DNA from 4 places in the Rhizobium sp. M10 genome. Region 3 is predicted to be linked to each of the others. Evidence: predicted binding sites of a transcription regulator. Region 3 holds the regulator's gene; each other region holds the start of a gene.
The links. Region 3 encodes PhoB, which activates phosphate uptake and scavenging genes when phosphate is short. Its sites were predicted from a motif close to TGTCATNNANCTGTCAT; they were not measured.

Region 1 (2,189 bases), on a different contig from region 3:
ACCGCGCCGTCGGCGGTGCGCGCGGCGATGATCGAAACCTCACGCTCGAAGGCGACGAAGCTTTCGAGGATCAGCGGCACGGCGCCGAGCGCAGCATAGGCGCCGTCAGGGCCGTCGGCCACCGAACGGAAAACCTTCTGTCCCTTGCCGTCATAACCGAGACGGCGGGTCTTCAACACGCCCTGACCGCCGAAATCCTTCAGGGCCGCCTCGAGATCGGCCTGGCTGTCGATCGCGTGAAAGCGGGCGGTGGTGATGCCGCAATCGTTGAGGAAGCGCTTTTCGACCAGGCGGTCCTGGGCGGCTTCCAGCGCCTTCGGCGGCGGATAGACGGCAATGCTTGCCGAAAGCGTCTCTGCGGCGGCAACGGGCACGTTCTCGAATTCGTAGGTGACGACATCGCAGGCAGCGGCAAGTTCGGCCAGCGCCGCCGGATCATCATAGGCGGCAACGATCTGCCGGTTGGCGAGCTGAGCGGCCGGGCAATCCGCCTGCGGCTCGAGAATGATCGTGCGGAAATTCAGTCTGGCGGCGGCGATGGCCAGCATGCGGCCGAGCTGGCCGCCGCCGACAATGCCGATCGTGCTTACAGTCATTGGTCGTCCATCGGGTATTCGGCGATGCTGGCACTCTGACGTTCGCGCCATTCGTCGAGCCGCTCGGCGATTTCTTCGTCGGAAAGGGCAAGCACGGCGGCGGCGAGAAGGGCGGCGTTGACCGCGCCCGCCTTGCCGATGGCAAGCGTTCCGACAGGAATTCCGGCCGGCATCTGCACGATCGACAGGAGGCTATCCTGGCCGGACATGGTTTTCGACTGGACCGGGACGCCGAAGACCGGCAGCGGCGTCATCGATGCGGTCATGCCCGGCAGATGGGCAGCGCCGCCGGCGCCGGCGATGATGACCTTGAAGCCCTCGGCGCGCGCGCCCTTGGCGAAATTCGCCATGCGGTCGGGCGTGCGGTGCGCCGAGATGATGCGCGCATCATAAGGGATTTCCAGGGCTTCCAGCGTATCGGCCGCGTTCTTCATGGTTTCCCAATCGGATTGGCTGCCCATGATAATGGCGACGGGTGGTCTGTCTGTCATCGTTGCCGCTATTCCTCTCAAGCAATGCGATCGGGCGATGCGATCAGGCGATGATATCAGGAACGATCTGATCTTCCAGCTTGGAGAGCTTGTCCTTGATGACGAGCTTCTTCTTTTTCATGCGCTGGATTCGCAGAGCGTCGCATCCGGTCTCGATCATGGCGTTGATCGCGGCGTCGAAATCCTCGTGCTCCTGACGCAACCGCGCCACCATGAGCCTGATTTCCGCCTGTTCCTGATCGGCCATATGCATTCCCCGTTGTCGTCTTCGGATCTTGTCCGATCTGCCGATGATTTCCGCAAGCTCCTATCACCAAATACGGGTAACGGCTAGTTAGTCTTGATCATGAATTTGCCATCTCATCTTCATCTTTTCGCCTTCGACAAGCCTTCAAAAATATGTCACAGTCCGGCGCGTTGACACCTTGATCCCCGACGATGATGGCCGGGGAGGGTAAGAGGAAGGAAGGGTCAAATGACAGTTCAAGCTCATCTTGAATCACTCCAGAAAAAGCATGTTGCTCTCGAGGAGGAGCTGCACGCGCTCAGAACAGCTCCCTCTATCTCCGATACGGAAATTGCCGAATGCAAGCGCCGCAAGCTGCGCATCAAGGACGAGATTCAGCGTCTCAAGTCATCCGTCCACTGATCTTCCCAAGGGTCGCCGGCCGATCATCTTGCGTATGAAGAGGTAAATCCATCCATTCCGCCTAAAATTTGCAAGACCCGGTGATTTGACACCAGAATTGCGCCAGCCCGATGCTCGCGGCATCGCGGCTGGCGCTTTTGCATCTCCCGCCCCCGATCGTCTTCATCGGATTAGGTTTGGGGTCTTGTCGGAGGGCGATCAGGCCCAGAACTGATCCAGCCACAGATTGAGCTTGTCGAAGCCGCGGTTATTGACCGCGTAGATGCGTTTCGTGCCTTCCGACGTCACCGAGACGAGGTTGCTGTCGAGCAGCGCCTTCAGGTGTTGCGACACGGCCGGCCGGCTGATCGGCAGGCCCTCGGCGAGCTCGTTGACTGTCCGCGGCGCGCGCCGCAATTCTTCCAGCAGAAACCGCCGGTTCGGATCGGCAATCGCAGAGAAGGGGTCCGTGTT
Region 2 (2,189 bases), on a different contig from region 3:
TCACCTTGATCTTCGGGTCGAGCATCTTCTTCGTCTCGGCCAGCACCTTCCACTCTTCCTTGGTATAGCCGTCTTCCATGAAGCTATCGATGTGCGGGATGACGTTGAAGGCGATGCGCTTGGTGAACTTCTTGTTCTCGATCGGATCGGCGACGAAGACGGCGCGTGTCTGGTTGAAGAGCTCGTCCATGCCGTCCTTGCCGGCGCCGGAGACGGACTGGTAGGTCGAGACGACGACGCGCTTGATCTTGGCGAAGTCGTGCAGCGGCTTCAGCGCCACCACCAGCTGGGCGGTCGAGCAATTCGGGTTGGCGATGATGTTGCGCTTGGTGAACTGGCTGATGGCATCCGGGTTCACTTCCGGCACGATCAGCGGCACGTCGGCGTCGTAGCGCCAGGCCGAGGAATTGTCGATAACAACGCAGCCCTGCTGGCCGATCTTCGGCGAGAACTTCTTGGAAACCTCGCCGCCGGCCGACATCAGGCAGATGTCGGTGTCGGAGAAATCGTAGTTCTCCAGATTGGAGACCTTCAATGTCCGGTCACCATAGGACACCTCGGTGCCCTGCGAACGCGCCGAGGCGAGCGCCACGACCTCATCGGCGGGGAAGCCACGTTCGGAGAGGATGTTGAGCATCTCCCGGCCAACATTTCCGGTCGCTCCCGCAATTGCTACTTTGAAACCCATTTCTCAAGCTCTCTTTCTCTTCTCTCCTCTGGTCCGGTGAGGGGGGAAGGCGCGACGGATCGCGTCTTCCTGTCCCCAGCCGAGCCGGGGAGAGAGCGGCAGGCCAGAGACGTCAGACGGTTTTCGTCGTCGTTTTGGCCTTGGTTTTGGCAGAAACCGGAACGGCAATATCCACCCCGGCAACCCGTGCCCGGTCACTGCATGCGGCAATGGCGTGTTCGTCGCGAACCATGGAGATTCCTTTTCCGCTGTTGCTCTTAGAAGGTTTTCCACAGGAGTCAAGGTTTTTGCGCCGTCAGCCGCCAGGCGGAAGGAGCGGTGCCGTCCTGCCGCGCCTTGTCATGCCGCTGTCATCACCCGGGGGTATCCCGACCCGGTTGTTAATATCTGCAACGAAAACGGGGGTTTTCCATGCGTATGCTTCTCGCCGCCTTTGCGGCCACCACCATTCTCGCTGGCGCCGCTCAGGCGACGACGGTCTACCCGCTTGATCGCGCGACGATCCTTGTCGGTTCGCCGTTCGACTTCAAGGTCGAGCTCAACAAGCAGGTCAAGCCTGAAGACGTGAAGATCACGGTCAACGGCCAGGATTACAAGACCGTTCTCGGAGGCGAGGCTCAGTTCATCGAATTGGAAAAGGGCAAGGAAGATAAGGCCCTCGGCTCCGCCCTGCTGCTGCGCGGCCTGAAGATTTCCGCGCCGGGCGACTACAAGGTCGAGGTCTCTGCCGGCGACGAAACGAAGTCGGTCACCTGGAACGTTTACGAAACCGCCGGTCAGCCGAAGGCCAAGAACATCATCTTCCTGCTCGGCGACGGCCTTTCCGTCGCCCATCGCACTGCCGCCCGCATCATGTCCAAGGGCATGACCGAAGGCAAAGCCAATGGCCGCCTGAACATGGACGATCTCGATCATATGGCTTTCATCGGCACGTCCTCGACGAATGCCGTCGCCACGGACTCGGCCAACACCATGTCGGCGTTCATGACCGGCCATAAGACGGCCGTCAACGCGCTCGGCGTTTATGCGGACCGTACGCCCGCGCCGCTCGACGACCCGCGTGTCGAAACCATTGGGGAAGCCGTTCGCCGCACGACCAAGAAGTCGATCGGTATCGTCGCGACGTCCGAAATCGAGGATGCAACGCCGGCTGCCGTCGTTTCCCATACCCGCAGCCGCAACGACAAGGCCGACATCGTCGGCATGCTCCTCGAGGTCAAGCCGGAAGTCATCCTCGGCGGCGGCTCGGCCTATTTCCTCGGCAAGGAAGTCGCCGGTTCCAAGCGCAAGGACAATCAGGACTACATCAAGCTGTTCCAGGATGCCGGCTACAAGCTTGCGACCGATAAGAACGAGCTTGCAGCCAATGCGTCGGCTGACGGCAATCTCCTCGGTCTCTTCCACACCGGCAACATGGACGTCACGCTCGATCGCGAATTCCTGAAGAAGGGCACCGTCGACAAGTTTCCGAACCAGCCGGGTCTTGTCGACATGACCAAGG
Region 3 (2,189 bases):
TCCGAAGGGCTGAGCGCCAGCCAGATCGCGGCACAACTTGGCGGCGTGAGCCGAAACGCCGTTATCGGCAAGGTGCACCGACTGAGCCTGCCGGGCCGCGCCAAGGCCGGCGGCACAGCCGCCGCGGCGCGCACGCCGAAGCGCCAGACATCGGCGCCGCGCGCGCCGAACTACGCCTCCCGGATCACCACCCGCACCGTGACCCGCCAGCAGGGCGCAACGATGCTGAAGGAAGAGATCGAGATCGATGCCGTCGAGGAAATGGAATATGTTCCGAAGGGCAATGTGGTCGTGCCGATTTCCCGCCGCCTCGGCCTGACGGAACTGACCGAACGCACCTGCAAATGGCCGGTCGGCGATCCGCTGAAGGACGACTTCCACTTCTGCGGCTGCGAATCCCCGGACAATTCGCCCTATTGCAGCTATCATCAGAAGCTTGCCTATCAGCCGGTCAACGAGCGCCGCCGGGCGGCAGCGCGGGTCAGCTGAGCGGGCAAACCATTGCTGGAAATGCGAAAACGGGCTGGAAGGCCCGTTTTTTTGTGTGAGTGTGTTGGGTGTGACTGCCCCTCATCCGCCTGCCGGCACCTTCTCCCCGCGCGCGGGGCGAAGGGGATATGCCGCAACCTCTCGGTCCTTACCCACCTCTCGCAGGGCACGTCCCCTCGCCCCGTTTACGGGGAGAGGGCTAGGGTGAGGGGCGGAGCTTGCTCGACTTTGTCAGAAACCCCTCAGGCTTCCATCGAATAACCGGCGCCGCGGACGGTGCGGATGACGTCCTGCATGTTGGAGAAGTTCAGCGCCTTGCGCAGGCGGCCGACATGGACGTCGACGGTGCGTTCGTCGACATAGATATCGTGGCCCCAGACGCCGTCGAGCAGCTGCGAGCGGGAGAAGACGCGGCCCGGCGACGACATCAGGAATTCCAGAAGGCGGAATTCGGTCGGGCCGAGGCGGACTTCGCGGCTCTTGCGATGGACGCGGTGGGTTTCGCGATCGAGCTCGATATCACCGCATTTGAGCACTGACGACAGCACTTCCGGGCGGGCGCGGCGCAGCATGGCCTTGACGCGGGCAACGAGTTCGGGGGTCGAGAACGGCTTGACGACGTAATCGTCGGCACCGGTGGACAGCCCGCGGACACGTTCGCTCTCCTCGCCGCGCGCCGTCAGCATGATGATCGGCAGCCGTTCGGTTTCCGGCCGCATGCGCAGGCGCCGGCAGAGTTCGATGCCGGAGACGCCGGGCAGCATCCAGTCGAGGATAAGAAGATCCGGCGTTCGCTCCTGAAGCCTGATTTCGGCCTCGTCGCCGCGCAGGATGGTATCGACTTCGAAGCCTTCCGCCTCGAGATTATAACGGAGAAGCACGCTGAGGGCCTCTTCGTCTTCAACAACTGCAACTCTCGGGATCATGCGTGTCCGTCTCCTCACGCACGATCCTTAAACCGGGGGCGATTTAAGCAAGGGATCCCGCGCAAAATCAGAAATTGGCTGCGACCTCTTTGCGCGCCCGGGCGGGCGCGCACGCAATGGGCTGGTCCGGCACGGTTATTCCGTGGCGGCACCGACGGTGTTGGCGCTGTCGTCCTTCGGACGGTCGCCTTCCGGCTGGGCGCCGGTTGCCATGTAGTAGATCGTCTCAGCGATATTGGTGGCGTGATCGCCGATGCGCTCGATGTTCTTGGCGCAGAAAAGAAGATGCGTGCAGCTCGTGATGTTGCGCGGATCTTCCATCATATAGGTCAGGAGTTCGCGGAACAGCGACGTGTACATCGCGTCGATCTCGTTGTCGCGCTCGCGGATGGCGGTCGCCTTGTCGGCGGCGCGCGTGGTATAGACGTCGAGCACTTCCTTGAGCTGGACGAGCGCCAGCTCGGACAGGTGCTCGAGACCGCGGGCGAGCTTGCGCGGAACGCCGGTGCTCTGCACGGCGATGACGCGCTTGGCGGTGTTCTTGCCGAGGTCGCCGACGCGTTCGAGATCGGCGGCGATGCGGATCGAACCCATGATTTCGCGCAGGTCCGAGGCCATCGGCTGACGGCGGGCGATGGTGACGATCGCCTTGTCGCCGATTTCGCGTTCGGTGTGATCGAGGATCACGTCGTCAGAAATGACCTTCTGCGCCAGCGCGGTGTCGCCGTTGACCAGGGCGCGGACGGATTCGGCGACCATCTGCTCGGCCAGGCC
Region 4 (2,189 bases), on a different contig from region 3:
AGACACCATCAAATCACCTTCTGAAAAGACGGGGAACGGTATCATCCGCAGCCGGAATGTCGAGACGGAAACTGCGTGGCAGAATTTATCCTTTCGGCACAATCACTTAGCTTAACGCTACTCAGGCGATCCTGCGCGCGCTGACCTTGCCCATGGGATGCAGCGAATGGACGCGGAAGGGACCGCCGGAACCCTCTTCGATCATCAATGCCACGTTCGAAACCATCACCGGCTCCTTCAGGACGGGCTCGAAGATCGTTCGCAGCGCCGGTTCGATGCGGGGCATGTCGATCGCATTGATGGAGCCTGTCACCGGCATATGGAAGCGGAACTCGTCCATGACATAAGGATTGCCCCAACGATGCAGATTGGCGAACTGCGCAGCCGACAGTCCATCCGGATCGCTGCGCTCGATGTCGGCTTCGCTCAGCGGCGCGCGGTAGCGATCGAACTCCTGGACGATCGCCGAAGCCAGATACTGGATCTGCTCACAAGGAGCGCTCGGCATCAGGCTGTAGAAACTGCCGAGCCGGGCAATTTCGAGACGTGAAATCTGGAAGGGAGCGAATGTCCCGGCAAAACGCATGAGATCGCGCAGGAGTTGCGATTCGGACATATCGCCGGACAGATGGAACGGCGCCTTCAGAACGCCGTGGAAACCATAGCGCCGCGGCACGGCGGTATGGAAGGCGATCTCGTGAATGCCGAGGCCGCGGACGGCCGGAGGCCCCAGCATATCGCCGGAAAATACGTTTCGACCGAGCCAATTGGCGGCCACGAGCGACAACGGGTCGCTCGCCGGAGGCGTGAAGCAAATGGCATAGCGCATGCAATTTCCTCCATCAAGGAAGTGAGCGCCGCTGAAATTGGGCGCTGCCGATGCTCAAGCAGATAGGTGATTTGCATGACAGAATAACGAAACACAGCTGTACCTAATTCACGTTTAACGTGAAGCCACAGCGATATGGCTTGAAATCGCAAAGCTTTCCGGCAGGAAAAATTCGCAATCTGTATCGCCTGCGATACAAACTGCCGCCTCCGCCAGCCGGTGGGCGAGGCCGAAGCTGACCTTGAAACCGCCAGTCAATGCGATGAGCCGCGGGTGGTCGGGATGGCGGCCGATCATCGGATCGCGGTCGATGGCCTTCGGGCGAAGCCCCGCCCAGCGTTCGACGATCGGCGCGTCGCGAAGGATCGGAACGATGGCGCGCGCCGCCTCGATCAGCGCGTCGAGCTGGGCATCGGTGGAAACGGGATCGTCGAAGCGGTTCTCGCTGGTACTGCCGATCGCCGCATGCCCGCCCTCATGCGCGACGACATAGAGACCGTCGAGGAAGATCGTCGGCAGTGCCGGATCGATCGCCGCCTTCAATAGCGCCGCCTGCCCCTTGACCGGCTGGCCGAGCGGCTGTTTCAGCCCCGGCGTCAGATCCTGCAGCAGGGGAAAAGACCGATGGCCGGCGGCCAGGATGCAGCGGCCGAAGGTGACGGTTTTGCTGCCTATCGCGGCCGTGCCTCGGTCCGGATCGAGATCGGCAACATCGGCGTTTTCCATGATGCGCACATGTTTTGCTTGCTGCAGGAAGGCGACGAGCACTGAGATCAGCGAGCGGGGGGCGACGCGGCCGGCAAGCGTATCATGCACAAAGCCGCTCTCGCCGGCAGAGGCCTCGACCCAGCCGTCTACATCGGGCCTGTCGAGCACATGCCAGTGGAACCGGCGCTCGCCTGCCCGCCAGTGGCGCTCGGCGTCCTCGGAATGGCCGCGGGCTATACGGTTGAGATGCGGTTTCGGCAGCGGGATCAGCCGTCCGGACCTGTTATAGCCGGCGGAAAGCCCGGTTGCCGCTTCGAGCGCCGCGATTTCGGCTTCGAGTGAGACCAGCGCATCGAACTGGAACTGCTTCTTCTCAGACCAGCGGTCCGGCATATGCGGCATCAGCGCCCCGAGCAGGCCGCCGCTCGCACCTCTGCCCAGCCTGCCGGCATCGGCAAGAAGGGTGCTGATCCCGCGCCGCTCGGCATGGACGGCCGCCCAGAGGCCCATGATGCCGCCGCCAACGATCAGCAGGTCGCAAGAAGATTGACCGGACGCCGGCGCAGGACTATCGGCTTTTTCCATGACAGACGTGAACCCAGATCAGATTGGCGCGGGCGCGCCGCAGCCGCTGGAGTGGCGCGACGGCGAT

Region 1: CO671_RS01085 (DUF465 domain-containing protein) is a predicted target of PhoB. The motif match lies at 1,441-1,457, and genes of this name have one in related genera.
Region 2: CO671_RS10090 (alkaline phosphatase) is a predicted target of PhoB. The motif match lies at 1,026-1,042, and genes of this name have one in related genera.
Region 4: CO671_RS03260 (DUF1045 domain-containing protein) is a predicted target of PhoB. The motif match lies at 905-921, and genes of this name have one in related genera.

What each region holds. Positions count from the first base shown of each region.
Region 1 covers NZ_NWTA01000001.1:234,849-237,037, forward strand. The annotation lists gene CO671_RS01075 (5-(carboxyamino)imidazole ribonucleotide synthase) at 1-596, opposite strand, end outside; gene purE (5-(carboxyamino)imidazole ribonucleotide mutase) at 593-1,087, opposite strand; gene CO671_RS01085 (DUF465 domain-containing protein) at 1,131-1,334, opposite strand; gene CO671_RS01090 (DUF465 domain-containing protein) at 1,563-1,736, shown strand; gene CO671_RS01095 (metalloregulator ArsR/SmtB family transcription factor) at 1,935-2,189, opposite strand, start outside.
Region 2 covers NZ_NWTA01000005.1:105,080-107,268, forward strand. The annotation lists gene CO671_RS10085 (aspartate-semialdehyde dehydrogenase) at 1-688, opposite strand, end outside; partial or broken gene CO671_RS33995 (hypothetical protein) at 801-980, opposite strand; gene CO671_RS10090 (alkaline phosphatase) at 1,100-2,189, shown strand, end outside.
Region 3 covers NZ_NWTA01000043.1:5,307-7,495, reverse strand. The annotation lists gene CO671_RS32040 (GcrA family cell cycle regulator) at 1-489, shown strand, start outside; gene phoB (phosphate regulon transcriptional regulator PhoB) at 732-1,415, opposite strand; gene phoU (phosphate signaling complex protein PhoU) at 1,551-2,189, opposite strand, start outside.
Region 4 covers NZ_NWTA01000002.1:314,202-316,390, reverse strand. The annotation lists gene puuE (allantoinase PuuE) at 1-9, opposite strand, end outside; gene CO671_RS03260 (DUF1045 domain-containing protein) at 122-829, opposite strand; gene CO671_RS03255 (FAD-binding oxidoreductase) at 944-2,122, opposite strand; gene mnmD (tRNA (5-methylaminomethyl-2-thiouridine)(34)-methyltransferase MnmD) at 2,121-2,189, shown strand, end outside.